DNA from 4 places in the Streptomyces sp. NPDC034037 genome. Region 3 is predicted to be linked to each of the others. Evidence: riboswitches for the same ligand, from Rfam matches in the RefSeq annotation. Region 3 holds a riboswitch; each other region holds the start of a gene.

Region 1 (7,321 bases), on a different contig from region 3:
CGGCGCAACACCACCATCCTGCCGCTCTACTCGCTGATGCTCGGCCTGCTCGCCCTGCTCGGCTTCATGGCGATCGCGGCCGGGATCAAGGTGGACAACGGCCAGCTGGCGATCCCCCAGCTCTTCGAGACCATGTTCCCCGACTGGTTCACGGGCGTGGCCTTCGCGGCCATCGGCATCGGCGCGCTGGTCCCCGCGGCCATCATGTCGATCGCGGCCGCGAACCTCTTCACCCGCAACATCTACAAGGACTTCCTCAAGCCCGACGCGACGCCCGAGCAGGAGACCAAGGTCTCCAAGCTGGTCTCGCTGCTGGTGAAGGTGGGCGCGCTGGTCTTCGTCCTCACCATGGACAAGACGGTCGCGATCAACTTCCAGCTCCTGGGCGGCATCTGGATCCTCCAGACCATGCCCGCGCTGGTCGGAGGCCTGTTCACCCGCTGGTTCCACCGCTGGGCGCTGCTCGCGGGCTGGGCGGTCGGCATGGTCTACGGCACGCTGGCCGCGTACGGAGTCGCCTCGCCGACGCAGAAGCACTTCGGCGGTTCGTCCGACTCGATCCCGGGCATCGGCGAGATCGGCTACATCGGCCTCACCGCGTTCGTCCTGAACGTGGTCGTGACGGTGGTCCTCACCTTCGCCATGCGGGCGCTGAAGGCCCCCGACGGCATCGACGAGACCTCCCCCGAGGACTACACCGCGGACGCGGGCGACCCCGGCGTCGTCGAGGAGCTGCCGCCGGCGACCGCGGGCGCCGCGCACTGAGCACGCCCCCGTGACACAGGGCCGCCGTGACCAACGACCCGTGACGAAGGGCCGCCGGAAAATCGGCGGCCCTTCGCCGTGCCCGTGTTGCACACTGCGCCGCATGGACATCAGCGCCCTCACGATCAGACCCGCGCACCCCGACGAGTACGAGGCGCTCGGCGCCCTCACCGCACAGGCCTATCTCGCCGACGGCCACCTGGACTTCGGGGCGGACGACCCCTACCTCGCGGTGCTGCGCGACGTGGCGGCGCGCGCGGCCGCGGCCGAGGTCCTGGTGGCCGCGGCGGACGGCAAGGCGCTCGGCTGCGTCACCTACGTGCCGTCCGGCGGCCCGATGGCCGACATCGCCCGCGCCGGCGAGGCCGAGATCCGCATGCTGGCCGTCTCCCCCGAGGCCCGCGGCAGGGGCGTCGGCGAGACGCTCGTACGGGAGTGCGTGCGGCGCTCCCGGGACGCGGGCCGCACCGGGCTCGTCCTGTCCACCCAGACGTCGATGCGCACCGCCCACCGGCTGTACGAGCGCCTGGGCTTCCGGCGCACGCCCGAGCGCGACTGGAGGCCCATCGAGACGGTGCCGCTGCTGGCGTACATGCTGACGTTGTAGGCACCGCACCCCGCGAGCCGACACAAGATGTGGGCCCGCCTCCAGGGCCCGGCACAAGATGTATGCTCGTGCTCGCTGTCGCCGCAGGGGAATCCGGTGCAAGTCCGGAACTGTCCCGCAACGGTGCATGTGTACGCATTCGGCGTACGCGGAGTCCGAGGACCTGCCGACAGCGCACCCGTACCGTCCGGTCCGGGTGCCGACCGTCCGGGCCTCGTGGAGTGGGCCGGTGGACGCGGTACGCCGCCCTGCCCGGGTGCGCCCGTGTGCGCCCATCCCTCCCCCCTGGCCCAGAGCCGAGCGAGGGAGTGCCCCCACGTGACCATCGCGCCTGCCGAACCCGCGTCAGCGCCGTCGACGCCTTCGGTGCCGACCCTTCAGGACGCCGAAGGAACCGACGGGCCGGGGACCGCGCTGCTGCGCACCCTGACCGACCTCACCGCCGACCTGCCCGACGCCGACCCCGGCCGGGTGGCCGCCGCCGCGCTGCGCGGCCGCTCGGCGCGGGCCGACGAGGCCGAGCTGCGGGCGCTGGCCACCGAGGCGGCCGCGGGGCTCATCTCCGAGGACCCGGCGTACTCCAAGCTGGCGGCGCGGCTCCTGTCGATCGGCATCCGCGAGGAGGCGGCGACGCAGGGCGTGCGCTCCTTCACCGACTCCGTCGCGGTCGGCCACCGCGAGGGCCTGATCGCCGACCGCACGGCGTCCTTCGTGACGGCGCACGCGGCCCGGCTCGACGCTTTGGTGGAGGGCGCGCTCGCCGACGGCGCCGACTTCCGCTTCGAGTACTTCGGCCTGCGCACGCTGCACAGCCGCTATCTGCTGCGCCACCCGATCACCCGGCAGGTCATCGAGACCCCGCAGCACTTCATGCTGCGCGTGGCGAGCGGCCTGGCGGAGGACGGCAGCGAGCGGGCGCTCGACGAGGTCGCCGCGCTGTACCGCCTGATGAGCCGCCTGGACTATCTGCCGTCCTCGCCGACGCTCTTCAACTCCGGCACCCGCCACCCGCAGATGTCCTCCTGCTACCTCCTCGACTCCCCGCTGGACGAGCTGGACTCCATCTACGACCGCTACCACCAGGTCGCGCGGCTCTCCAAGCACGCGGGCGGCATCGGACTCTCGTACTCCCGCATCCGTTCCCGGGGTTCGCTGATCCGCGGCACGAACGGGCACTCCAACGGCATCGTGCCGTTCCTGAAGACCCTGGACGCCTCGGTCGCCGCCGTGAACCAGGGCGGCCGGCGCAAGGGGGCCGCCGCGGTCTACCTGGAGACGTGGCACTCCGACATCGAGGAGTTCCTGGAGCTGCGCGACAACACCGGTGAGGACGCGCGGCGCACGCACAACCTCAACCTCGCGCACTGGATCCCGGACGAGTTCATGCGCCGGGTCGCCGCCGACCAGGACTGGTCGCTGTTCTCCCCGGCCGACGTGCCCGAGCTGGTCGACCTGTGGGGCGAGGAGTTCGACGCCGCCTACCGCGAGGCCGAGGCCGCCGGGCTCGCGAAGAAGACCATCCCGGCCCGCGATCTGTACGGCCGCATGATGCGCACCCTCGCGCAGACCGGAAACGGCTGGATGACGTTCAAGGACGCCGCCAACCGCACCGCCAACCAGACGGCGGAGCCCGGCCACACCGTGCACTCCTCCAACCTCTGCACGGAGATCCTGGAGGTCACGGACGACGGCGAGACGGCCGTGTGCAACCTCGGCTCGGTGAACCTCGGCGCCTTCGTGGACGCGGCGAGCGGCGACATCGACTGGGAGCGCCTCGACGAGACCGTCCGCACCGCCGTCACCTTCCTCGACCGCGTCGTGGACATCAACTTCTACCCGACCGAGCAGGCGGGGCGCTCCAACGCCAAGTGGCGCCCGGTGGGCCTCGGCGCGATGGGCCTCCAGGACGTCTTCTTCCGGCTGAAGCTGCCCTTCGACTCCCCCGAGGCGCGTGCCCTCTCCACCCGCATCGCCGAGCGGATCATGCTCGCCGCGTACGAGGCCTCCGCCGACCTCGCCGTCCGCAACGGCCCGCTCCCCGCCTGGGAGAAGACCCGCACCGCGCGGGGCGTGCTGCACCCGGACCACTACGGCGTCGAGCTGACCTGGCCGGAGCGGTGGGCGGCGCTGCGGGAACGTATCGCCGAGACCGGCATGCGCAACTCGCTGCTGCTGGCCATCGCGCCGACCGCCACCATCGCCTCCATCGCGGGCGTGTACGAGTGCATCGAGCCGCAGGTCTCCAACCTCTTCAAGCGCGAGACGCTCAGCGGGGAGTTCCTTCAGGTCAACGCCTACCTCGTGCAGGAGCTGAAGCGGCTCGGCGTGTGGGACGCGCAGACCCGCGAGGCGCTGCGCGAGGCCAACGGCTCGGTGCAGGGCTTCGGCTGGATCCCCGAGGACGTCCGCGCGCTGTACCGCACCGCGTGGGAGATCCCGCAGCGCGGCCTGATCGACATGGCCGCCGCGCGCACCCCGTTCCTCGACCAGGCGCAGTCGCTCAACCTCTTCCTGGAGACGCCGACCATCGGCAAGCTCTCCTCGATGTACGCCTACGCCTGGCAGCGGGGTCTGAAGACCACGTACTACCTGCGCTCGCGCCCCGCCACCCGCATCGCCCGCGCGGCCGGCTCCGGCACCGCCACCACCGCCCCCGTCCCCGCGCAGGTCACGGCCGAGGAGGCCGTCGCCTGCTCCCTGGAAAACCCCGAGTCCTGCGAGGCCTGCCAGTAATGAGCACCACGACGAACAGCGAGAAGAACCTGCTCGACCCGGGCTTCGAGCTGACCCTGCGCCCCATGCGCTACCCGGACTTCTACGAGCGCTACCGGGACGCGATCAAGAACACCTGGACGGTGGAGGAGGTCGACCTGCACTCGGACGTCGCCGACCTGGCGAAGATGACGCCCGAGGAGCAGCACCTGATCGGCCGCCTCGTCGCGTTCTTCGCGACCGGCGACTCGATCGTCTCCAACAACCTCGTGCTGACCCTCTACAAGCACATCAACTCCCCCGAGGCGCGGCTGTACCTGAGCCGTCAGCTGTTCGAGGAGGCCGTGCACGTCCAGTTCTATCTGACGCTGCTCGACACGTATCTGCCCGATCCGCAGGACCGGGCGGCCGCGTTCGACGCGGTCGAGGAGATCCCCTCGATCCGCGAGAAGGCGCAGTTCTGCTTCAAGTGGATGGACTCGGTCGAGAAGCTGGACCGGCTGGAGACGCAGGCCGACCGCCGCCGCTTCCTGCTCAACCTCATCTGCTTCGCCGCGTGCATCGAGGGCCTGTTCTTCTACGGTGCCTTCGCCTACGTCTACTGGTTCCGCAGCCGCGGTCTGCTGCACGGCCTGGCGACCGGCACGAACTGGGTGTTCCGCGACGAGACGATGCACATGAGCTTCGCCTTCGACGTGGTGGACACGGTCCGCAAGGAGGAGCCCGAGCTGTTCGACGACGCGCTCCGGACGCAGGTCACGGACATGCTGAAGGAGGCCGTCGAGGCGGAGCTGCAGTTCGCCCGCGATCTGTGCGGTGAGGGTCTGCCGGGCATGAACACCGACTCGATGCGCGCCTACCTGGAGTGCGTCGCCGACCAGCGCCTCCAGCGCCTCGGCTTCGCGCCGGTCTACGGCTCGCAGAACCCGTTCTCCTTCATGGAGCTGCAAGGCGTGCAGGAGCTGACCAACTTCTTCGAGCGGCGCCCGTCGGCGTACCAGGTCGCGGTCGAGGGTTCGGTCTCCTTCGACGACGAGTTCTAGGGACGGCTGCCACGCACGGGTGGGCCCGCCCCGTCACGGGGGGCGGGGCGGGCCCACACGGCGGCTCAGCGCGGCTCGGCGCGCAGGACGAGCCGCTTGGGGTGCAGGGTGATGCCGACCCGCGTGCCCGTGTCGGTCTCCGCGACCGGCGCCAGGTGCCACCTCGGCACCACCGTGCCCAGGATCAGGGCCAGTTCGGCCAGGCTGAAGTGGTCCCCGGGGCACTTCCGGTTGCCGACGCTGAACGGCATCATCGCGAACTCCGGTACGTCCTGGGCGCGTTCGGGGAGCCAGCGGTCCGGGTCGAACTCCAGGTGCCGCTCGAAGGAACGCGGGTCGCGCTGCATCGCGTACACGCTGTAGACGATGTCCGCGCCGGCGGGAATGCGATAGCCGCCCAGCTCGGCCTCGGTCACGGACCGGCGCGTGAATATCCAGGCGGCCGGGCGTATGCGCATCGCCTCGGTGATGACATTGCGCAGGTGCGGCAGGGATCCCAGATCGGCGAATGTGATCGCGCGCTCCCCCGCCACGGAATTTACTTCTTCAACCAACCGCCTTTCCTGCTCAGGGTGTTCGGCGAGCAGATGGAACGTCCACGCCAGTGTGGACGCGACATTCTCCGCTCCGGCGACGACGAGGGAAACCACGTGATCGTGGATCTCCTGATCGGTCAGCGGCTCCCCCGAATCGTCCCTGGCCCGCAGCAATTCCGCGAGCAGGTCCTGCGGGCCGCCGGGGCCGGCCGCGCGGCGCTCCCGGACGATCTCGTCGACCAGCGCGTGCAGATCGGCCAGCGCGTTCTCGAAGCGCCGGTTGGCGGGTGTCGGCACGCGGTAGAGCGGCCCGACGGAGAGCACCATCCGGCGGTAGAGGCCCTGGAAGACGGTGTGCAGCGAGTCGGCGATGCGGTCCGCCTTCTCGCCGATCGAGTCGACCTCCAGGAGCGAGCGCGAGACGATGCGCACGGCCGTGCGGAACATCTCCGCGCTCACGTCGACCGTGACGCCCGGCCGCCAGCGGGCCGCCGTGGCGCGCGCCTCCTCCTCCATCACCTTGGCGTAGTCGGCGATCCGCTCGGGCCGGAACGCGGGCTGCATCATCCGGCGCTGACGCCGGTGCAGCTTGCCGTTGCTGGTCGCCACGCCCTTGCCGAGGAGCACTTCGAGGGTGTCCCACAGCGGTCCGCCGACGATGAACTCGGGGCGCTTGAGCATCGCGCCGACGAGTTCTGGGTCGCACACCGCGTAGGCGGTCCTCGGCCCCAGCCGGATCCGTACGAGGTCTCCATGGTCCCGCAGCGCGGACAGGAAGCCGAGCGGGTCGCGCACCAGGTGCCAGGCGTGGCCGAGTACGGGGACAGCGCCGCGGACCAGCGGCGGGGTGCGCAGCGGGCCGGATCCCGGGGCGGCCGGCGCGGGTGTCGCGGATTCGACGCTCATTCCTCACCCACCAGTTCGTTTTCCGCCAGGACGTCTTCCGTGACATACGGGGGGATGGACCGGTCGTCCCAGCTGTCCACCCGATAGCGGCCGGATTCGTGATGGAACCAGTACACGGAAGAGAACCAGTTCCGCATGTTGAAGACGCAGGATTTCACCGCGTCCGCGAGCTCTTTTCCTTCGACGGTCCCGTCGCTCAATTCCTCGACGAGTCCCAGCACTTCCTGTTCGGCCGCGAGGAAATCGGTGACGCAGCGACCGACGCGCCGGTGGACTTCCCGTACGGCTTCTTCGAGCGTCAACCCCTCGTGGTGAATGAGGCTGATCCCGAGATTGTGCAGTTCGTCTCCCGCGAGTTCCTTGGGGAGCGAGCACAGGTCGTTGTACCAGGCCGAGAAGTCCTGGGTGGCCAATGCCGCCCGTCGGTAGGCGGGGTGCTTCCTCACGGAGCGCGGCAGTTCGCGGCGCGCGGTGGGTTCGAGCAGGTCGATCCACGCCCAGTGCGCGAACGTGAGGCGGCGCAGCTCCACGTACGCCTCGACGGTGGGGACCACGCCCCCGCGCCGGTTTTCGAACTCCTGGTCGTAGGCGTCGATCACGGGGTGGAAGTGGCGGGCGAACCTCGTGTTCCAGCTGGGTCCGAGGAAGGAGTACAGGCGGCGGACGCAGTCGGCGAACCCGGCGATCAGCGGGTCGCGGTGGCGCAGGTGGAGCCGGGGGGCGTCCAGGGCGCCGTGCAGGCCCTGGCACAG
Region 2 (7,321 bases), on a different contig from region 3:
CGCGCGCGGAGGCCGAGCAGGCGCGCCGGCAGGCCGAGGCCGACCGCGAACGGCTCGCCGACGCGCTCGCCGCCCTCCAGCAGACCCTCGTCCCCGACACGCTGCCCGACGTGCCCGGCCTCGAGACCGCGGTCTACTACCACACCGCGTCCCCGGACCTCCTGGGCGGCGACTTCTACGACCTGTTCCCCCTGGGCGGGGGGCGGTGGGCGTTCTTCCTCGGCGACGTGTGCGGCAAGGGCCCCCAGGCGGCCTCGCTCACCTCGCTGACCCGCTACACCCTGCGCGCCGCCGCCCTGCACGACCCCGAGCCCGCCGTGGCGCTCGCCACCTTGAACGCCGTCCTGCACGACCGCTACACCGGCGGGGGCGACCCCCGCTACTGCACCGCGATCTTCGGCGTCATAGAACCGGACGGGGAGCGCGCCACCATCCGCCTCGCCTCCGGCGGCCACCCGCCGGCGCTGGTCATAAGAGCCGAAGGCGGCACGGACTACGTCCCCACCCCGGGAGGCCTGCTCGTTGGCGCCCTGCCGGACGCGCCCTTCACCACGGCGGAGACCGAGCTCGGCCCCGGCGACACGATCCTGCTCTACACCGACGGGCTCACCGAGGCCCGCGCCGGACGCAGCCGCGAGAGCATGTTCGGCGACGATGCCCTGCGCGCCTTCTTCGACGACTCCCTCTCCACCTCGGCCGATGCGGTGATCACCTCCCTGACCAAGCTGCTGGAGGGCTTCGGCCAGGGTCTGGACGACGACACCGCCCTGCTCGCGCTCGGCGTCCCCGCCCGCCCGAGTGCCCGTCCGACACCGAAGCAGTGAAATGAGCCCACTGAACATCACTCGCCAGGACGCCGAATCCGGTCCCGTGCTGCACGTGAGCGGCGCGCTCGACTACGAGCAGTCCGCGGACCTGCGTGAGCAGCTCCACACCCTGGTCCTGAGCAGTGGCCAGAGCCTGGTCATCGACCTGTCCGGCCTGGACTTCTGCGACTCCAGCGGCATCACCGCCCTGCTCGCCGCCCGGCAGCGGGCCCACGCGGCGGGCGCCGAACTGACGCTGCTCGACGTCCCGGCCAACACCCTGCGCATCCTCGCCGTGGCCGGACTGGACCAGGTCTTCGCCATTCGTTCCGGCACCACCGGCTGAGCCGCGTCCCGGGGCCCGATCAGGAGACCGTGGACGGCGGCGGGGTCCACCGGCCGGCGCGGGGCACGGTGGCGGAGACGCCGTACTCCTTCCTGAGGTCTTCCGGGATGGCGTAGTGCATGACACGCCCGCGGGTGAGGGAGGACAGCTCCAGGGCCGCGGTGAGGCTGCCGAGGCGGTCCAGCGCCCAGGCGCCCAGCGGCGAGCGGTCCTCGATCGTCTCCAGCACCCCGAGGAGGTGGGGCACGGCCTTCACCACGGTGTCCCACGCGGTGCTCGGCACGCCCAGCCAGTCGGCGCAGGTGTCCCCGACGAGGTGGCGGATGAGGGCGGAGACGATCGGGTCGAAGAAGGTGCCGGGCACGACCTCCTCGTACAGGTCGATGAGCTGCCGGGTCAGATGGACGCCTTCCGCGGAGGGCCCCATGTGACGGATCATGTACAGGTCGAGGAATTGGCGGGCCTCGTCGAGCGTCTTCGGGACGGCGTCCTGGTCGATGCCGAGCATCGCCCCGACCACACGCCACGCGTAGTAGTACGCCTCGGCGCCCTCTGTCGACATATGGATGTTCAGCCGGTGCAGGCTGTCCAGCACGAGCAGCGAGAAGAACATCTGCCCGCCGATCATGTCCTCCTGGCAGATCGGCGTCCCGAACGCCTCGGTGTCCCAGCGGTTCTCCCGCTTGAGGTGATGCCGGATGGAGGCGTGCAGCAGACGGACCTTCTGCGCGGCCGGGATGAAGCGGCTGCCCGCCTCGAAGGCGTCGGGCCGCATCAGGTAGACGGTGAACTGGCCCGTCTCCGCCATCCGCCTGGAGGGGTACGCCAGTCCGTGGGTCGTCGACAGCAGCTTCGCCACGACCGGCACGACGTAGCAGGCGGGCATGGAGGCGAAGGACAGGGCGGTGGAGATGTGCACGTTGTTGTCGATGAAGAACAGCCGGGCCTTCTCCATCTCGCTCCAGTCCACCCACGACGGGGGATGGCTGGTGGCCGCCAGATATTCTCTGGCGACGTCCGGCAGCCCGTCCGGCAGGGGAGAGCCGGCGGTGGAGACGTACCGCATCAACGTGTTGAACTTGCCGACCTCCCCGCGCTCGAAGAGCGTGGCGACGGTGGCATCGGCCAGTTCGTCCCCGGGTTCGCGCAAGGCGTTCATCGATGCCTCGGTGTACAGCATGACAGGGCTCCTCGTCTTCCAAGGTGACGGCCACGGCCGAGGGGGAGGGGCCGAGGACCGGGTGGCCACCGCGGCCGGTGGGTGCCGTCCCGCGCGGGGTTCAGGACAGGCGGGCCGCCGCCGCGTGCGCCAGGTCGGTCAAGGCCTTGGCGGCGGGTGTCGGCAGGTCCGCCTCGTGCAGGGCGTCCAGGGCCTCCTCGACCCGGACGGAGATCATGTCCTCGACACGGTCGGGCGCCCCGAGCGCGCACATCACCTCGCGTACGGCGTCCAGATCCGCCGCGTCCGGATCGGGCCGGTCCAGCAGGGCACGCAGCTGATCCCGTTGACCGGGTCCGGCCAGGCGCCAGGTCTCGGCCAACAGGGCCGTCGGCCGGTGCCCGCGCACGTCGTCGGCGTTGGCCTTGCCGGTGTGCTCGGGGTCGCCGAACAGGCCGAGCAGGTCGTCGCGCAACTGGAACGCCTCGCCCAACGGCAGGCCGTACGCGGTATAGCCCGCACGCAGCCGGCCGGCCGCACCCGCCAGCGCCCCGCCGATCAACAGGGGCTGCTCGACGGTGTACTTGGCGGTCTTGTACCGGATCACCTTCAGCGAGGCCGTGGTGTCGGGGTCGGCTCCGGTGCGCAGGATCTCCAGGCACTCGCCCGCGATCAGCTCCCGGGCCAGCGCCGACCACAGGGGGCGGGCCCGGGCCAGATAGGCGGCGGGCAGACCGCTGGCGGCGAACAGCTGCCCGGCCAGCCCCATCAGCAGATCGCCCACCAGCATCGCCAGCGACCTGCCGTCGGCCGACGCGCGGGGACGGTCGGGCACACAGTCCCGCAGGGCCACCTGGGCGGTGGGGCGGCCGTGCCGCAACGGGCTGTCGTCGATGAGGTCGTCGTGCACGACCGCGGCGGCGTGCACCAGCTCCATCGAGGCCGCCGCCCGCACCAGCGCGTCACTGTCGGGCTGGCCCACCCCGCGCCAGCCCCAGTAGCAGAAGGCCGCCCGCAGCCGCTTGCCGTCCGCGACGGCCGCCTCCAGCTGCTCGGCCACCGGATGGAGAAGCGGATCGACGTCCGCGAAGCGTTCGGCCTCCTGGCCGACGAACGCACGCAGCACCGCGTCGACACGGTCCTTGAACCGTGCGGGTTCCCACAGGTCAGAGGCCATCGGCGGCCCGCCGAGCCAGCGCGCGCCGGGCCAGGATCTCCAGGTGGGCCGGAGGCACCGCCGCGTACCGGTCCCGCACCAGGCGCCCGCGCACCAGCAGATCGTGCTCGGCGTCCGCCGCCAGGTCCGCCGCGTCCGAGCGGTGCAGCAGCCCTCGTACCGTCCCCACCGCCGTGCCCAGCGTGCTGACCCCGAGGTCGGCCAGCCCCGCCGCCAGCAGCACCGCCCGTTCACCGAGGCCGACGATGCGGCTCGCTTCCCGCGTCATGACATGTCCCCCTGAAGCACATTCCGCCGGGGCACGTCCGCCCGGCGGCCGTCTCGTGTCGCCGCTCACAGGATGACCGCACGCCGGGCGCGGCCCGGCCGGAACTCACGATCGAGTGACCGCCGCGCTTCGTGTTGCCGACCCGCCGCACGGGCGTTGCTGGAGCGAACCGGGAGCCCTCGTGGGGCCGTTCCCGCAGGGTGCCGGGCACGTCTGACCACGATCGGAATCGCCCGGGCAAGTTGTCAGGCCCCTCCGTCGCGCACTAATGTCACCACGCCTTGGTGAACGGGAAATCCGGTGTGATGCCGGTGCGGCCCTCGCCACTGTGATCGGGAAGTCCGGCTCCAGCCCTCGCGGCAGCCACTGGGCACACACGTGCCCGGGAAGGCGGAGTCCGGTCGGTACGACCCGTCAGCCAGGAGACCGGCCAAGGCACGTTGTCCATCCACGAGGTGCTGGAGAGGGTCTGCTGAGCCATGCACATAGCCGAGGGTTTCCTCCCGCCGGCGCACGCGATCGCCTGGGGCGTAGCGTCCGCGCCGTTCGTCGTCCACGGAGTCCGTCGTCTGACCCGTGAGGTCAAGGAACACCCCGAGAGCACCCTGCTCCTGGGAGCCGCCGGGGCCTTCACCTTTGTTCTCTCCGCCCTGAAGATTCCGTCCGTGACGGGCAGTTGCTCGCATCCGACGGGCACCGGACTGGGCGCGATCCTGTTCCGGCCGCCGATCATGGCGGTGCTCGGCACCATCACGCTGCTGTTCCAGGCCCTGCTGCTCGCCCACGGCGGGCTCACCACCCTGGGCGCCAACGTGTTCTCCATGGCGATCGTCGGGCCGTGGGCCGGATACGCCGTCTACCGGCTGCTCAGGCGGTTCGACGTACCGCTGATGGCCGCCGTGTTCTTCGGTGCCTTCGTCGCCGACCTGTCCACGTACTGCGTCACCAGCGTCCAGCTGGCCCTGGCGTTCCCGGACCCCGGCAGCGGCTTCCTCGGCGCGCTGGGCAAGTTCGGCGGGATCTTCGCCGTCACGCAGATCCCCCTCGCCGTCAGCGAGGGGCTGCTCACCGTCCTGGTCATGCGGCTGCTCGTGCAGTCCAGCCGGGGCGAACTCGCGCGGCTCGGGGTGCTGCCGCAGGGCAAGCGGCCCACTACGCCGCACGAGACCCCCGCGAAGCAGCAGACGCAGGAGACGCAGCAGACGCAGGAGACGCACAGGGAGGCCAGCGCCTGATGAGCCGGAACACGAAGATCAACATCTTGCTGCTCGTGGTCGTGGCGGCGCTCGCGGTGCTGCCCCTGGCGCTCGGGCTCGGCGACCACAAAAAGGAACCGTTCACCGGTGCCGACGCCCAGGCCGAGACGGCGATCACCGAGATCGAGCCGGACTACAAACCGTGGTTCTCGCCCCTGTACGAGCCGCCCTCCGGCGACATCGAATCCGCGCTCTTCGCCCTCCAGGCGGCCCTCGGCGCCGGCGTCCTCGCGTACTACTTCGGTCTGCGCAAGGGCCGCAGGCAGGGCGCCGAACGCCGGCAGGCGCAGGAGGCGCACGCCGGGCAGCCCCCGGGGGACGAGGGCGCCGAGCCCGGGCCCGGGCAGCTCTGACCGCCAGTGCTGCCCATCGACGTGGCGGCGCACAGCAGTCGCTGGCGCCGCCGCCACCCCGTGGACAAGGCCGTGCTCGGGCTCGGCCTCACCCTCCTCGCGATCTCCCTGCCGCCCTGGCCGGGCGCCGCCCTGGTCGCGGCCACCGCGCTCGTCCTGCTGCTCGGCCCGGCGGGGGTGCCGCCGCGCAAACTGTGGCGCGCCTACCGTGTACCGCTCGGCTTCTGCGTCACCGGAGCGCTGACCCTGCTCGTCCAGCTCGGCGGCCCCGACGGGTTCGTCACCCTCGCGGAGTCGGGGCCCGCGCGGGCGGGAGGCCTGCTCCTGCGCACCTCGGCGGCCTCGCTCGGCGTGCTCCTGTTCGCCTTCACCACCCCCATGTCGGATCTGCTGCCCCGCCTGGTCAAGGCGGGCATCCCGGCGCCCGTCGTGGACGTCGCCCTGGTGACCTACCGGATGAGCTTCCTGCTCCTGGACGCCATGACCCGCATCCGCCAGGCGCAGGCGGCACGCCTCGGCCACACCACACGGGCCGCCACCTGGCGCTCCCTCGCGGGTCTGGGCGCCACGTCGTTCGTGCGGGCCTTCGACCGGGCGAGCCGGCTGCACGGCGGACTCGCCGGACGCGGCTACGACGGCACCTTGCGGGTGCTCGTGCCCGAGGCCCGCGTCTCGCGGCGGTTCGTGGGAGCGGGCGTGGCACTCCTGGCGGCCCTGACCGCCCTCACCTTCGTCATGGAAAGGCTTCTTGGATGAGCGAGCCCCTGCTGGTGCTGCGCGGTGCCTCCTACGCGTACGAGGACGGGCCGGCCGTCCTCAGCGACCTGGACTTCGACGTCACCGAGGGCAGGGCACTCGTGCTGCTCGGGCGCAACGGCAGCGGCAAGACGACCCTCATGCGGCTGCTGAGCGGCGGCCTGCGACCGGACACCGGTCACCTGACGGCCGACGGCACCCCGGTCACGTACGACCGCAAGGGCCTGACGCGGTTGCGGACCACCGTTCAGCTGGTCGTCCAGGACCCGGACGACCAGCTGTTCGCCGCCTCGGTCGAACAGGACGTGTCCTTCGGGCCGCTGAACCTCGGCCTGCCCGACACCGAGGTCCGCGCGCGCGTCGCCGAGGCGCTCGCGGCCCTCGACATCAGCGCCCTGGCCGACCGCCCCACCCATCTCCTCTCCTACGGCCAGCGCAAACGGACCGCGATCGCGGGCGCCGTGGCGATGCGCCCCCGCCTGCTGATCCTCGACGAACCGACGGCGGGCCTCGACCCCGACGGCCAGGAGCGCCTGCTCGTCACCCTCCAGGGCCTGCGGGACACGGGGACCACCGTGGTCATGGCCACCCACGACGTGGACCTGGCCCTGCGTTGGGCGGACGACGCGGCACTGCTGACGCCCTCGGGCGTACGCACCGGCCCGGTGGCGGAGATGCTGGCCCGCCGGGACCTGCTGGCCCAGGCGGGGCTGCGCCTGCCGTGGGGCATCGCCGTCGCGGAGCTGTTGCGGGCGTACGGGCTCCCGGCCGGAGCGGGGGAGGGGCCGCGTACTCCGGAGGAACTCGCGGCCCTGACCTGAGAGCGGCCGACGGCACCCCTGACCTGCGGCGACGAAAGGGCGCCGGATAGAATTGCCGGCGAGTGCCCTTGTCCTCACCTGCCGCGCGGGGCTCCCCTGACGGCCGAGCCCCGAAAAAGATCACTTCCTTGAGCATCGATGAAGCCATAGAGGCGCCGCTTTCGCCTGCCGGGCCCCGCGTCCTCGACCGCCTCGCGGGCCGCGCCCCGGCCCCGCCCCCGCCGCGCACCGCCGCCCACAGCGCCGGCGCCGTCACCGCCGTCCTGCTGGCCCTGGTCGCCGTCGGCTCGCTCCTCCACGAGCCCGTGCTGATACCCCCGCTCGCGGCGTCGGCCGCGATCATCCACGGTGCGCCCGGGCTGCCGCTGGCCCAGCCGCG
Region 3 (7,321 bases):
GCAGCGTCCGCATGTCCACCTCGGTCGGATCGAGGTCCCCGAGGCGCACCACCCGTACCGACTCCTCCGGGCCTCCGACGTCCCGGCCGAGGACGACCGGCGTATCGGGCGTCCGGTGCTCCAGGAGCAGTTCCCGCGCCTTGCCCACCTGCCAGGTGCGGCTGCGCGAGCCGGGGTTGTAGAGGGCGAGGACGAGATCCGCGGCGGCCGCGGCGGCCAGGCGTTCCGCGATGACCTCCCACGGCTTGAGCCGGTCGGAGAGGGAGATCGTGGCGTAGTCGTGGCCGAGGGGAGCGCCCGCGCGCGCGGCGGCGGCGTTCGCGGCGGTCACCCCCGGCAGCACCCGCACCGCGATGTCCTCGTACGCGTCCTGCGAGGCGGCCTCCAGGACGGCCGTGGCCATCGCGAAGACGCCGGGGTCGCCGCCCGAGACGACGGCGACGCGCCGCCCGCGCCGCGCCAGCTCCAGGGCGAACTCGGCGCGTTCGGACTCCACCCGGTTGTCGGAGCCGTGCCGCTGCTGCCCGGGGCGGCGCGGCACGCGGTCGATGTACGTGGTGTAGCCGACGAGGTCGTCGGCGGCGGCGAGCGCGCCGCGCGTCTCGGGGGTGAGCCAGAGGGGACCCGCGGGGCCGGTGCCGACCACGACGACCTCGCCGGGGCGGTCCGCGACGGGCTCCGGCCCGGGGCCGCCCGTGAGCGGCGCCACCCGGCTCGGCAGCACCGCCACCGAGAAATAGGGCACGGACTCGGGGTCCACGTCGGCGAGGCGGCCGGTGCGCTCACCGTCCATGGTGGCGCGCTCGACGTAGCGGGCCTCGTCGAGGCGGCCGGCCCGCTCCAGGGCGCCGCGCACCTTGCCGAACGTGCGGCCGAGCTTCATGACGACCGCCGAGTCCGTCGACGCGAGGCGGGCGGCCAGCTCCTCCTCGGGGAGGGTGCCGGGCAGGATCGTCAGGACCTCCTCGGCCTCCACGAGGGGTTCGCCGAGGCGGGCGGCGGCGGCGCTGACCGACGTCACACCGGGGATGACCTCGGTGTCGTAGCGGTACGCGAGCCGCTTGTGCATGTGCTGGTAGGAGCCGTAGAAGAGCGGGTCGCCCTCGGCGAGGACGGCGACGGTGCGCCCGGCGTCCAGGTGCGCGGCGAGGCGCGCGGCGGCCTCTTCGTAGAAGTCGTCCAGGGCACCGCGGTAGCCGCCGGGGTGGTCGGTGGTCTCCGTGGTGACGGGGTAGACCAGCGGCTCCTCGATGTGGTCGGCGCGCAGGTGCTTCTCGGCGATCCGGCGGGCGATGGAGCGGCCGTGCCGGGCCGAGTGGTAGGCGATCACGTCGGCGGCGGCGATGACCTCGACGGCGCGCACCGTCATCAGGGAGGGGTCGCCGGGGCCGAGGCCGACGCCGTACAGCTTGCCCTTGGGGGTCCGGGTCTCGGTGTTCACTCCGCCTCGCTCGCAATCGCGTTGATCGCGGCGGCGGCCATCGCGCTGCCGCCCCGGCGGCCGCGTACGACCAGGTACTCCAGGCCGAGGCGATTGGCGGCGAGGGCGTCCTTGGACTCGGCGGCGCCGACGAAGCCGACCGGTATGCCGAGGACCGCGGCCGGGCGCGGGGCGCCCGCCTCGATCATCTCCAGGAGGCGGAAGAGCGCGGTGGGCGCGTTGCCGATGGCGACGACGGAGCCTTCGAGGCGGTCGCGCCACAGCTCCATGGCGGCCGCGCTGCGGGTGGTGGAGAGCTGCGCCGCGAGGTCGGGGACCGCGGGGTCGGTGAGGGTGCAGATCACGTCGTTGTCGGCGGGCAGCCGCTTGCGCGTGACGCCGCTCGCGACCATGTTCGCGTCGCACAGGATCGGCGCGCCCTCGCGCAGCGCCTTGCGGGCGTCGGCCACCACCCGCGGGCTGAAGGCGAGGTCGCGGACGAGGTCGACCATCCCGCAGGCGTGGATCATCCGCACCGCGACCTGGCTGACGTCGGCGGGCAGACCGGCGAGGTCCGCTTCCGCGCGGATGGTGGCAAAGGACTCGCGGTAGATCGCCGCGCCGTCCTTCTCGTAGTCGAACACTGTGCTCTCGCTCATCTCGTGGCCGTTGTGGTGGTGGTTGCGGATGTCGTACGTGCTGTCGTGACCGTCTCGGTCAATGTCTTGCCGCTCACGGGTGCCGTCGTGCCGCCGGTGCGCACGCTCACCTCGTAGCGCCCCTCTCCGGTGGCGAGTACGTCCACCCAGTCGCCGCGCGGATGTCCGCACCGGCGCTCGCAGCCGGACCAGTGGACGGGCAGGCCCCCGGCGCCGGGGACGGCGTCCGCGCGGACGTCGGCGAGGGACTTGGCGCAGCCGGGGCGTCCGGTGCAGGCGCCGACGCCGAGCCAGGGCGAGCGGGGGTCGGTGAGGAAACCGGCGTCGGCCAGCGCGCGCAGCCGCTCGCGCGCGGCGGCCTCGTCGGCGAAGCCCGGGACGACGAAGCCGCGCCACGGGGTGACCCGGATCTCCCCACCGGGCGCGGGGAGCAGGGCCCGCCACTGCGCGGCGCTCACCCGGCCGAGCCGGGTACTCACCACGACCGCGTACCCCAAACCGGCGTCACCGATGACGCCGGGGGCGGGCGGGGCGGCGGTCGCCGGGGCGCGGTGTGCGGGGGTTGGGTCGGGCGGCGCGGAGATCGGCTCCGCCGGTCCGGGGGCCGGGTCGGTCGGCGCGAGGGGCGGGTTGGTCGGCGCGGGGGGCGGATCGGAGATCGGCGTGGCCGGCTCGGAAGCCTGCTCGGCCGGCCCGGAGACCGGCACCGTCGGCCCAGAGACAGGGGCAGGGGCAGGCACAGGCACAGGGACGGACGGTGCGGACACCCCAGGCGCCACAGACGCCGCAGAAGCCGCAGACGGCGCGGACGCCCCAAGCACCACAGACGCCACAGACGCCACAGACGCCACAGACGCCACAGACGCCGCAGGCGCCGCAGAAGCCGGCCCAGCCGGCGTTCGGGCGACGGAGGCGCACCCGCTCGGCGATGCGTCCGGCGTCACGGGCTCCGTCGTGAGGCCCGCCGCCGCCAACGCCTCCGCCAGGTCCACGCTCCGCCCGGCCGGCAGTTCCGTCACCCGCCACGCGCCGTTGCCCGCCTCGCGGGCCGCGGCGAGGAAGGCACCGGCCGCGGCGAGGGCGGCGCGCGGCGCGTCGGGGCCCGGGAGCCGCCGGACGCTGTCCCCGACCCGTATCTGCGCCGTACCGCCCGATTCTGCGATCAAGGTCACATCGCCGCCCAGTCCGGCGACGTCCCCGCGCCCGTCGTCGAGGACGAAGAGGAAGCGGCCGGAAAGCGCTGTCGTCCAGTCCTGCCCGCACAGGAGCCGGTCCAGCTCGCGGGCCCACAACTGCACGTCGGCGTGGCCGAGTCGGTCCAGTCCCGCCGACGGGGAGGCCACGATGTTCCGGACGCGCTCGTGGCGTTCGGAGGGCAGCAGGCCGGCGTCCGCGAGGAGCGCGGACAGTTCGCCGCCGCAGCTCTCGCCGAGGGCGCGCAGCTCGATGTTGCCGCGCGAGGTGACGCTGAGGTTCCCGTCCGCGAGACGCTCGGCCGCGTCGGCCAGCACCAGCGCCTGACGCGCCGTCAAGAGCCCTGCGGGCAGCCGGAGTCGGGCCAGCGCGCCGTCGTCGGCGCGGTGCAGACGCAGGGCCCCCGGGCAGGCGTCGCCCCGGTCGCGTATCCGGTCACGTATGGGGGATTCGCCCTGGTTCATGGAAGGTGCTCGGCTGGGCGGCATGGCGGCGAGCATACCCACGCCGATCCGGCCGGTCGCCTCCCGAGACGGGCCGTCCCGGCAGGCGGCCGCCCCACCGGCGGCGGGCAGGACTTACTATGCAGGCGGCGGCCCGCCAGGTCCGCCGACGCCAGCGACGGCGTGGGTCCACCAGGACCCGAGGGAGGAAGGCCGGTGCGAATCCGGCGCGGTCCCGCCACTGTGAGCCCCACCGAGGTGGGGCGAGCCAGGAACTCCTGCCGTCCATACGACCACCCGGGGCGCGGACACCCCGAGGAAGGCCTGCGCCCGCATGCTTCTGCTGCTGTCGACCTCCGACACCGACCTGCTCAGCGCCCGTGCGGCGGGGGGTCCGGTCGACTACCGGTTCGCCAACCCCTCCCGCCTGGACCTCGCCGAGCTGCCCTCGCTCCTGGAGGGCGCCGACCTCGTCGTCGTACGCCTCCTCGGCGGTGTCCGCGCCTGGCAGGACGGGCTGGACCAGCTCATCGCCAGCGGCCTGCCGGTGGTCGTGCTCACCGGCGAACAGGCACCCGACGCCCAGCTCATGGCCTCCTCGACGGTGCCCGTCGGCATCGCGGCCGAGGCCCACGCCTACCTCGCGCACGGCGGCCCGGCGAACCTGGAGCAGCTGGCCCGCTTCCTCTCCGACACCGTGCTGCTCACCGGCCACGGCTTCGACCCGCCGGCGCCCGCGCCGTCCTGGGGCCCGCTGGAGCGCGCCGCCCGCGACATCGAGGGCCCGACGGTCGCGGTGCTGTACTACCGCGCCCACCACATGAGCGGCAACACCGCGTTCATCGACGACCTGTGCGGTGCCATCGAGGACGCCGGCGCCCGCCCGATGCCGCTGTACGTGGCCTCGCTGCGCGCCCCCGAGCCGGAGCTGATCGACGCGCTGCGCCCGGCCGACGCCATCGTCACGACGGTCCTCGCCGCCGGTGGCACCAAGCCCGCCGAGGCCTCCGCGGGCGGTGACGACGAGTCGTGGGACGCGGGTGCGCTGACCGGGCTCGACGTGCCGATCCTCCAGGCCCTGTGCCTGACCGGGTCGCGTTCGGCCTGGGAGGAGAACGACGAGGGCGTCTCGCCGCTCGACGCCGCGAGCCAGATCGCGGTGCCGGAGTTCGACGGGCGCCTCATCACCGTGCCGTTCTCGTTCAAGGAGATCGACGAGGACGGGCTCCCCGCCTATGTCGCCGACGCCGAGCGGGCGGCCCGCGTCGCCGGGATCGCCGTGCGCCACGCGCGCCTGAGGCACATCCCGGCCGCCGACAAGCGCCTCGCGCTGGTGCTCTCCGCGTACCCGACCAAGCACTCGCGGATCGGCAACGCGGTCGGCCTGGACACCCCCGCCTCCGCCGTCGCGCTGCTGCGCAGGCTGCGCGCCGAGGGCTACGACTTCGGCCCCGAAGCCGACATCCCCGGCCTCGTCTCGGGCGACGGCGACGAGCTGATCCGCGCGCTGATCGACGCGGGCGGCCACGACCAGGAGTGGCTCACCGAGGAGCAGCTGGCCGCCAACCCCGTCCGCATCCCGGCCGCCGCCTACAAGCGCTGGTACGCGACGCTGCCGCAGGAGCTGCGGGACTCCGTCGAGCAGCACTGGGGACCGCCGCCCGGCGAGATGTTCCTGGACCGCTCGCGGGTGGGCGAGGGCGGCGACCCGGAGGGCGACATCGTGCTGGCCGCCCTGCGGCGCGGCAACCTGCTCATCCTCATCCAACCGCCGCGCGGCTTCGGCGACAACCCCATCGCGATCTACCACGACCCCGATCTGCCGCCCTCGCACCACTACTTGGCGGCCTACCGCTGGATCGCGGCCCCCGCGGCCGACGGCGGCTTCGGCGCCGACGCGATGGTCCACCTCGGCAAGCACGGCAACCTGGAGTGGCTGCCCGGCAAGAACGCGGGCCTCTCGGCGGCCTGCGGCCCCGACGCCGCGCTCGGCGACCTGCCGCTGATCTACCCGTTCCTGGTCAACGACCCGGGCGAGGGCACGCAGGCCAAGCGCCGCGTGCACGCCACGCTCATCGACCACCTCGTGCCGCCGATGGCCCGCGCCGACTCCTACGGCGACATCGCGCGCCTGGAGCAGCTCCTGGACGAGTACGCGCAGATCAGCTCGATGGACCCGGCGAAGCTGCCGGCGATCCGCGCGCAGATCTGGACGCTCATCCAGGCCGCGAAGCTCGACCACGACCTGGGCCTGGAGGACCGCCCGGACGACGACGGCTTCGACGACTTCCTGCTGCATGTCGACGGCTGGCTCTGCGAGATCAAGGACATGCAGATCCGCGACGGTCTGCACGTCCTCGGCACCGCCCCGGCGGGCGCCGACCGCGTCAACCTCGTCCTCGCCGTCCTGCGCGCCCGCCAGATCTGGGGCGGCACCTCCGCCCTGCCCGGCCTGCGCGAGGCGCTCGGCCTGGACGAGTCCGCGGCGACGCGCGTGAGCGCCGACGAGGCCGAGGAGAAGGCCCGCGCACTGGTCCAGGCGATGGACGACGCCGACTGGGACCCCGCGGCCGTGGCCTCGGTGGCCGCGGGCCAGGGCGAGCAGGTCGCCGCCATCCTGGAGTTCGCGGCCCGCGAGGTCGTGCCCCGCCTGGAGGGCACCACGGCCGAACTCGACAACGCGGTACGCGCGTTGGAGGGCCGCTTCGTCCCCGCCGGGCCCAGCGGCTCCCCGCTGCGCGGCCTGGTCAACGTCCTGCCGACCGGCCGCAACTTCTACTCCGTCGACCCCAAGGCCGTGCCCTCCCGCCTCGCGTGGGAGACCGGCGAGGCCCTCGCCGACTCGCTCATCGAGCGGTACAAGAACGACAACGGCGACTACCCCACCTCCGTCGGCCTGTCCCTGTGGGGCACGAGCGCGATGCGCACGGCGGGCGACGACGTCGCCGAGGCGATGGCGCTGCTCGGCGTCCGCCCCGTCTGGGACGACGCCTCGCGCCGCGTCACCGGCCTGGAGGCCATCCCGTACGAGGACCTCGGCCGCCCGCGCATCGACGTGACGCTGCGCATCTCGGGCTTCTTCCGCGACGCGTTCCCGCACACGATCGGCCTGCTCGACGACGCGGTGCGCCTCGCGGCCTCGCTGGACGAGCCCGCCGAGCACAACTACGTACGCGCCCACGCCCAGGCCGACCTGGCCGAGCACGGCGACGAGCGCCGGGCCACCACCCGCATCTTCGGCTCGCGTCCGGGCACGTACGGCGCGGGGCTGCTCCAGCTCATCGACTCCCGCGACTGGCGCACGGACGCGGACCTCGCCGAGGTCTACACGGTGTGGGGCGGCTACGCGTACGGGCGAGGGCTCGAAGGCCGGCCGGCCCGCGCCGAGATGGAGACCGCGTACAAGCGCATCGCGGTGGCCGCGAAGAACACGGACACCCGCGAGCACGACATCGCGGACTCCGACGACTACTTCCAGTACCACGGCGGCATGGTCGCGACCGTGCGCGCGCTGCGGGGCACGGCCCCCGAGGCGTACATCGGCGACTCGACGCGCCCCGAGACGGTCCGCACGCGCACCCTGGTCGAGGAGACCTCGCGGGTGT
Region 4 (7,321 bases), on a different contig from region 3:
GCGATCGAATCCGCCCGCAGCTCGTCCAGCGTCACGGCCGTCCCGCCGAGCTCGCCCGCCAACTGCCCGGCCAGACCCAGCCGTACGTAACCCGACTCGCAGTCCACGACCACCGAGGCGACGCCCTCGGCCGCGAACAGCCGCGCCGCGCGCCCCGCCCGGGCCACCGGCTCCACCCCGCCCGTGGCGCGCCCGTCCGTCACCACGACCACCAGCGGCCGCCGCGCCGCGTCCCGCAGCCGCTCGACGCGCAGGACGTCGTGCGCCTTCAGCAGGCCCGCGGCCAGCGGGGTGCGCCCGCCGGTCGGCAGCGATGCGAGCCGGGCCGCGGCCGCGTCCACCGACGACGTCGGCGGCAGCGCCACCTCGGCGTCCTTGCCCCGGAACGTCACCAGCCCCACCTTGTCGCGCCGCTGGTAGGCGTCGAGCAGCAGGGACAGGACGGCGCCCTTCACGGCGCTCATCCGCTGCCGGGCCGCCATCGACCCGGAGGCGTCCACGACGAACAGCACGAGGTTGCCCTCACGGCCCTCCCGCGTCGCCTGCCGCAGATCGTCACGGCGGACGACCAGCCCGGGGCCGGAGCGCCCGCGCGCCTTCTGGTGCGGCGCCGCGGCCTGCACGGTCGCCGCCAGGTGCAGCTTGGTCAGCGCGCCCCGGGGACGCCGCGAACCCGTCGTGCGGCCGTGCTCGGTCCGGGCCCGCGAGCGCCGCCCGGCGGCGCCCTCGCCGATGCCGGGCACGCTCAGCGTCTTCGTGCGGAACGGCTCGGCGGCGCCCACCGCCCGCTGCTCACCGGCGCCCGCACCCGGGGCGGGCTCCTGCGGGGCCGGCGCCTCGTCGGGTCCCGGCCCCTGCTGCTGGGAGGGCAGGTCGGGGGCGGTGGGACCGTCCGCGGGGGGCTGCCCGCCGCCCGGGCCGCCGCCGGGGCCGCCGCCGTCGGGATCGTCGTCGCCCTCCGGCGGCTCGGGCTCCTCGGCAGTGCCGTCCTCGCGGGCCTCCTCCAGCGTCTCGTCGAGCTTGTCCTCGTCCAGCCCCGGCGCGTCGAAGGGGTTGCGGCGCCTGCGGTGCGGCAGCGCGAGCAGCGCGGCCTGCCGCACGTCCTCGCTCGTGACGTCCGTACGCCCCGCCCAGGCGGCCAGCGCCGTCGCCGTGCGCGCCATCACGATGTCCGCCCGCATCCCGTCCACCTCGAACGCCGCGCAGGTCGCCGCGATCTGACGCAGCGCCCCGTCGCCCAGGACGACCTGGGGCAGCAGCGCCCGCGCCGCCACGACCCGCTCGCGCAGCGCGGCCTCGTCCGCGGCGAAGCGCCCCGCGAAGGCCTCGGGGTCGTCGTCGTACGCGAGCCGCCGCCGCACGACCTCCACGCGCTGGTCGGTGTCCCGGGACGCGGCCACCTCCACGGTCAGCCCGAACCGGTCGAGCAGCTGCGGCCGCAGCTCGCCCTCCTCGGGGTTCATGGTGCCGACGAGCAGGAACCGCGCGGCGTGCCGCACGGACACGCCCTCACGCTCGACGTACGAGGCGCCCATCGCGGCGGCGTCCAGGAGCAGGTCGATGAGATGGTCGTGCAGCAGATTGACCTCGTCCACGTACAAGATGCCGCGGTTCGCCGCGGCCAGCAGCCCGGGCTCGAAGGCCTTGACGCCTTCCGCGAGCGCGCGCTCGATGTCGAGGGACCCGACGAGACGGTCCTCGGAGGCGCCCACGGGCAGCTCCACCATCCGCGCGGGCCGCGCCGTGGCACCGCCCGCCTCGTGCGGGCCGTCGGGGCAGTTCGGGTCGGGCGCCGCCGGGTCGCACGAGAAACGGCATCCGGCGACGATCGGCACCGGCGGCAGGAGCGCCGACAGGGCGCGTACGGCGGTGGACTTGGCGGTGCCCTTCTCACCCCGTACGAGCACGCCGCCGACGGCGGGCGAGACGGCGTTCAGCAACAGCGCGAGCCGCAGGTCGTCCTGCCCGACAAGAGCGGTGAACGGATACGGGGTACTCACAGAGCCTCCTTGGTGCGGTGGTGCGGGGCGGTGCTCATGACGGCGCGCCCGGCGCGATGAACGGCAGGCCGGCCGGCGCGCCCTTCTCGATCAGGCGCGACAGCCCGTCCGTGTCCGCGTGTTCTTCGATCAGGTCACCGAGCAGGTCCAGCTGCTCCTCGCGCAGGGCGGCGAAGCTGGTGTCCGGCGCCGGCACGAAGCGGCGCCCGGCCGCGCGCGCCACCTCGGTGAGGAAGCGGCGCCGGAACGCGTCGCTCTCCAGCGACCCGTGCCAGTGCGTGCCCCACACCTCACCGACCCGGCAGCCGTCCAGGAACGGCTCCCCGCCGGCGACCTCGGCGACCCCGTGATGGATCTCGTACCCCTCGACCGGTTCGCCGAGGGCCTCGCCGACCGGCCGGGCCAGCGTCTTCTCCCGGGCGAACCGCACCCGCACCGGCAGCAGGCCGAGCCCGTCCACCGAGCCCGCCCGCGACTCGACGTCGTCCTCGATGTGCTCGCCGAGGACCTGGAAGCCGCCGCAGATCCCGAGCACCGGACGCCCCTCGGCGGCCCGGCGCGCCAGCGCGTCCGCGAGCCCGCGCTCCCGCAGCCACTGGAGCGCCCGTACGGTCCCCCGGGTGCCCGGCACGACCACGAGGTCGGCGTCGACCAGCTCCTCGGCCCGGTCCACGAACCGCACGACGACACCCGGCTCGGCGGCCAGCGCGTCCACGTCCGTGAAGTTGGACATCAGCGGCACCGCGCACACCGCGACCCGCAGCACGTCCGCGCCGACCGGCGGCGCCACGGCCGACTCCCGCACGGCGCCCCGCAGGGACACCCGCAAGCCGTCCTCCTCGTCGATGCCGAGCCCGTGCCGGTAGGGCAGCACACCGAAGGTGCGCCGGCCGGTGAGGCCCTGGAGCATGTCGAGGCCGGGTTCGAGGAGCGAGACGTCCCCCCGGAACTTGTTGACGAGGTATCCGGCCACCAGCTCCTGGTCGGCCGCGCTCAGCAGCGCCGTCGTCCCGAAGAACGAGGCGAACACCCCGCCCCGGTCGATGTCCCCGACCACCAGGACGGGGAAGCGGGCGGCGCGCGCGATGCCCATGTTCACGATGTCGGTGCGCCGCAGATTGATCTCGGCGGGGCTGCCCGCGCCCTCGCAGATCACGACGTCGTACGTGCTCCGCAACTCCTCCAGACACCCCACGACGGTCTCCAGGAGCGCCTGGCGCCCTCCCGGCTGCGGTGTCCCGGAGGACGCCCCGCCGGGCCCGCCGAAGAACCCGCGCGCGCTCATCTCGCCCACCGGCTTGCCCATGAGGACGACCTGGCTGGAGCGGTCGCTGCCCGGCTTGAGCAGGACGGGGTTCATCAGCGCGCTCGGCTCGACGCGGGCGGCCTGCGCCTGCATGGCCTGCGCCCGGCCGATCTCGGCGCCCTCGCGGGTCACGAAGGAGTTCAACGACATGTTCTGCGCCTTGAACGGCGCGACGGACACGCCCTTGCGGGCGAGCCACCGGCAGATCCCCGCGGTGACGACGCTCTTCCCGGCGTCCGATGTGGTCCCGGCGACCAGCAGTCCACCGCTCATGCTCTTCTCCCTGACTTCGCCGCTCGCGGCGACCTCGTCGACCCCAGCACCCGCCGGGCCGCCACCGCGACCCCCAGCGCCAGCCAGCTGACCCGCCGGGAGAGCCGCACGGCCCGCTCGATGTCCGCCACGCGCACGTCCCGCCCGCCCGCGTTCAGCACGGGCCGGTGCTCGACCCGCCCCCCGTACGAGAGGGTGCCGCCGAGCCGTACGCCCAGCGCCCCCGCGAAGGAGGCCTCGACGGGACCGGCGTTCGGGCTCGGGTGCTTGGCGGCGTCCGCGCGCCACGCCCGCACCGCCCCCGAGGGCGAACCCCCGGCCAGCGCCGCGAGCCCCGCGGTGAGCCGGGCCCCCGGCCAGCCGAGGACGTCGTCCAGCCGGGCCGACGCCCAGCCGTAGCGCCGGTACCGGGGCGACTTGTGCCCGACCATCGCGTCGAGGGTGTTCACGGCGCGGAAGGCGACGAGCCCCGGCACCCCGCCGACGGCGCCCCACACCAGCGCGCCGACCACGGCGTCCGAGGTGTTCTCGGCGACGGACTCGACCACGGCGCGCGCGATGCCGTCGCGGTCCAGCGCCTGCGGGTCCCGGCCGCACAGATGGGGCAGCCGCTCCCGGGCCACCTCGATGTCCCCCGCTTCGAGGGCGCCGCCGACGGCCCGCGCCTCCCGGCCCAGCGAGGTCCCGCCGACCACGGCCCAGGTCGCGGCGGCGGTCAGCGCGACGGACGCGGCGGGGGAGCGGCGCACGAGACGGGCGGCGAGGGCGGCGGCTCCCGCCGCGCCCCCGGCGCACACCACGGCGTGCAGCGCGCCCCATCCGCGGTGGTCGCGCCACAGCAGCCGTTCGACGGCGCCCGCCGCCCGGCCGAACCCGGCGACCGGATGGCCGCGGCGGGGATCGCCGAGCAGCAGGTCGCCCAGGAGGCCGGCGGCGGCGCCGTACGCGAAGTCGCGGTCGGCACTCATCGGCTCAGCCGGCCGCTGTGCCGAGAAGGGAGCTGACGCTCGGGGAGTGGTCCGGCAACGGGCGGCCGCGCATGGCGATATGTCCTCACTCAGGGTGTCCGCGCCCTGGTTCGACGTGATCGGCGGCGAGAGTTCCTGGCTTTCCGGGGGAGCGTCCGTGACGGCCTCCCGGTGACAGTGGCGGGACCGCGCCGGATTCGCACCGGCTTCCTCTTCTGCCGCCGTAGTTGGCCCCGGAAGTCCACCACGCCCCGCGAACGCCCGTCAACTCGCCGTTGACCTGCGGCGGGAGAGTGTGCGGAGCCCCACATACGACGGTGGGGCGCCGGACGTGAACACACGTCCCGCGCCCCACCGGGGAGTCGCCGCCGTCAGGCGACGATCAGATAGATCCCGTACGCCACGGCTGCCGCGCACAGGGCGAAGCAGGCGTACGCGCCGGTGCGGGCCAGGGTCGCGGAGCCGCCGGCCGGGGCGGCGGCGGCCGTCTCCTGCTTGGAGAGGCCGACGACGCCGAGGGTGAACAGGCCCACGAGAGCCACCGTCACGGCGAGGCTGACTCCGAAGACCGAACCGAGAGCTGCCCAGTCGATGTGCATGCTGATGTGTCCTTACACCGTCGCGGGCCGGGCGGGGTCCGCCATGGCGCCGGTCGAGGTCGTGGTCGGGGCCGCGATGGTGGCCTTGACCGGTTCGTCGGCGGGGGCGCCGACGGCGGTCAGCGTGCCCGCGGGGGGCGGGGAGACGGCGGCGATGGCCGTGGTCACGACGCCCGCGGGCTCGGCGCCCGGGGCGGCGGCGCGGCGGATCTCGTCGTCGGTGACGTTGGTGTGGTCGACGGAGTTGCGCCGCGAGAGCACCCAGATCACCGCGGCGCCCGCGATGAGCAGCGCGGCGGTGGCCGCGACGCCCCAGGGGCCCTGCTGGGTGAGGAACTCGGCGCCCGCGCCGACCAGACCGGCGGCCGGCAGGGTCAGGCCCCAGGCGATGAACATGCGGGTCGCGGTCGACCAGCGGACCACGCCGCCCTTGCGGCCGAGGCCCGCGCCCATCACGGCGCCGGAGCAGGACTGGGTGGTGGAGAGCGAGAAGCCCAGGTGCGAGGAGGCGAGGATGACCGTCGCGGCGCTGGTCTGGGCGGCGAAGCCCTGCTGCGGCTGGAGGTCGGTGAGGCCCTTGCCCATGGTGCGGATGATGCGCCAGCCGCCCAGGTAGGTGCCGAGGGCGATGGCCACACCGGCCGAGACGATGACCCACAGCGGGGGGTTCGAGCCGGGGCTCAGGACTCCGCCGGTGACCAGGGCGAGCGTGATGATGCCCATGGTCTTCTGCGCGTCGTTCGTGCCGTGGGCCAGCGAGACGAGGCCCGCGGAGGCGATCTGGCCCGCGCGGTAGCCCTTGGCGGTGGCCCGGGTGTCGGTGTTGCGGCCGATCCGGTAGGTGAGGCGGGTGGCCAGCATCGCGGCGAGGCCCGCCACGAGCGGCGCGGCGAGGGCCGGGATGAGGATCTTGGTGACGACGGTGCCGCCGTTGATCGACGACCAGCCCATCGACATGACCGCGGCGCCGATGAGGCCGCCGAAGAGCGCGTGGGAGGAGCTGGAGGGCAGGCCCACCAGCCAGGTCAGCAGGTTCCACAGGATCGCGCCGACGAGCGCGGCGAAGATGACCTCGGTCTTGAGGCCGTCCTCGTTGACGATGCCGCCTGAGATCGTCTTGGCGACTTCGACGGAGAGGAAGGCTCCGACGAGGTTCAGCACGGCGGACATGGCCACCGCCGTCTTGGGCTTGAGAGCGCCGGTCGAGATGGTCGTCGCCATCGCGTTGGCAGTGTCGTGGAAACCGTTCGTGAAATCGAACACGAGAGCGGTGACGATCACGATCCCGAGGAGAAGCGTGATGTGTTCCATTTACCCAGGCTTCTGTTGGACGTCAGTGGCATGAGAAACGTAGGCAACCTGGGTGAACGGAAAGTGAACTGGGCCGGGCGACGCGGTGACCCTAAGCGGAGCGCCGCCTCTCCATATCCTCCAGGCGTCTGCGAGCGATCGTACGGAGTGGGGGCTCAGGGCCCCTGATCCAGCCGGAGTGTCGCCCTCCGCCACCCTCCCGGGCGCCCTCGCGCACCCCCTTTCCACGCCCCAAGCGGAATGGCACACCACCCTCCCCGAGAGACCCATCTCACCCGCCCCGGGCTCTCGGCGAGGCCTACAGGGCCGCGCCGCCGGCTGGCAGGATCGCCCCCATGACTGAGCAGCGGCAGGGCGCGGAGCGGGACGCCGTCGGGCGGGCATGGGGCGAGCTGGTCGAGACGGCGCGCAGGACGGTGGCGGACGGCCTCGTCGTCGGCACCTCGGGCAACGTCTCCGTACGGGTCGGCGACACGGTCCTGGTCACCCCGAGCGGCGTGCCCTACGACCGGCTGGGGCCCGCCGACGCGCTCGGCGTCGACCTCGCGGGGCGGCGCGTCCTCGGGGAGCTCACGCCCACCAGCGAGCTGCCCATGCACCTGGCGATCTACCGCAGCACCGACGCGCGGGCCGTGGTCCACACCCACGCCGTGCACGCCACCGCCGTCTCGATGCTGGTCTCCGAGCTGCCGGCCGTCCACTACATGACGGGCGCCCTCGGCGGCCCGGTCCGCGTGGCCCCCTACGCGCTCTACGGCACGGACGAACTGGCCCAGAACATGCTCCGGGCCCTGCGCGAACGCACCGGCTGCCTCCTGCGCAACCACGGCACCATCACCTACGGGGACTCCCTGGCCCAGGCGT

The links. Region 3 has a riboswitch for cobalamin ahead of cobN (cobaltochelatase subunit CobN). Riboswitches for the same ligand answer to the same signal wherever they lie in the genome.
Region 1: it holds a riboswitch for cobalamin, as region 3 does, so the genes downstream of both, ACZ516_RS23030 (ribonucleoside-diphosphate reductase subunit alpha) here and cobN (cobaltochelatase subunit CobN) in region 3, are expected to answer to the same signal.
Region 2: it holds a riboswitch for cobalamin, as region 3 does, so the genes downstream of both, ACZ516_RS11505 (energy-coupling factor ABC transporter permease) here and cobN (cobaltochelatase subunit CobN) in region 3, are expected to answer to the same signal.
Region 4: it holds a riboswitch for cobalamin, as region 3 does, so the genes downstream of both, ACZ516_RS00350 (cobalamin biosynthesis protein) here and cobN (cobaltochelatase subunit CobN) in region 3, are expected to answer to the same signal.

What each region holds. Positions count from the first base shown of each region.
Region 1 covers NZ_JBVISC010000006.1:406,611-413,931, forward strand. The annotation lists gene mctP (monocarboxylate uptake permease MctP) at 1-765, shown strand, start outside; gene ACZ516_RS23025 (GNAT family N-acetyltransferase) at 869-1,372, shown strand; cobalamin riboswitch at 1,435-1,557, shown strand; gene ACZ516_RS23030 (ribonucleoside-diphosphate reductase subunit alpha) at 1,691-4,105, shown strand; gene ACZ516_RS23035 (ribonucleotide-diphosphate reductase subunit beta) at 4,105-5,127, shown strand; gene ACZ516_RS23040 (bifunctional albaflavenone monooxygenase/terpene synthase) at 5,193-6,569, opposite strand; gene cyc1 (epi-isozizaene synthase) at 6,566-7,321, opposite strand, start outside.
Region 2 covers NZ_JBVISC010000003.1:210,551-217,871, reverse strand. The annotation lists gene ACZ516_RS11530 (PP2C family protein-serine/threonine phosphatase) at 1-824, shown strand, start outside; gene ACZ516_RS11525 (STAS domain-containing protein) at 826-1,152, shown strand; gene ACZ516_RS11520 (oxygenase MpaB family protein) at 1,172-2,332, opposite strand; gene ACZ516_RS11515 (polyprenyl synthetase family protein) at 2,433-3,488, opposite strand; gene ACZ516_RS11510 (polyprenyl synthetase) at 3,478-3,756, opposite strand; cobalamin riboswitch at 4,022-4,205, shown strand; gene ACZ516_RS11505 (energy-coupling factor ABC transporter permease) at 4,236-4,991, shown strand; gene ACZ516_RS11500 (energy-coupling factor ABC transporter substrate-binding protein) at 4,991-5,365, shown strand; gene cbiQ (cobalt ECF transporter T component CbiQ) at 5,372-6,121, shown strand; gene ACZ516_RS11490 (energy-coupling factor ABC transporter ATP-binding protein) at 6,118-6,942, shown strand; gene ACZ516_RS11485 (HPP family protein) at 7,071-7,321, shown strand, end outside.
Region 3 covers NZ_JBVISC010000010.1:140,961-148,281, forward strand. The annotation lists gene cobJ (precorrin-3B C(17)-methyltransferase) at 1-1,369, opposite strand, end outside; gene ACZ516_RS29595 (precorrin-8X methylmutase) at 1,438-2,064, opposite strand; gene ACZ516_RS29600 (cobalamin biosynthesis protein CobG) at 2,076-3,773, opposite strand; cobalamin riboswitch at 3,888-4,007, shown strand; gene cobN (cobaltochelatase subunit CobN) at 4,051-7,321, shown strand, end outside.
Region 4 covers NZ_JBVISC010000001.1:64,280-71,600, reverse strand. The annotation lists gene ACZ516_RS00360 (putative cobaltochelatase) at 1-2,000, opposite strand, end outside; gene ACZ516_RS00355 (cobyric acid synthase) at 2,035-3,579, opposite strand; gene ACZ516_RS00350 (cobalamin biosynthesis protein) at 3,576-4,547, opposite strand; cobalamin riboswitch at 4,677-4,799, opposite strand; gene ACZ516_RS00345 (hypothetical protein) at 4,919-5,146, opposite strand; gene ACZ516_RS00340 (inorganic phosphate transporter) at 5,159-6,457, opposite strand; gene ACZ516_RS00335 (class II aldolase/adducin family protein) at 6,793-7,321, shown strand, end outside.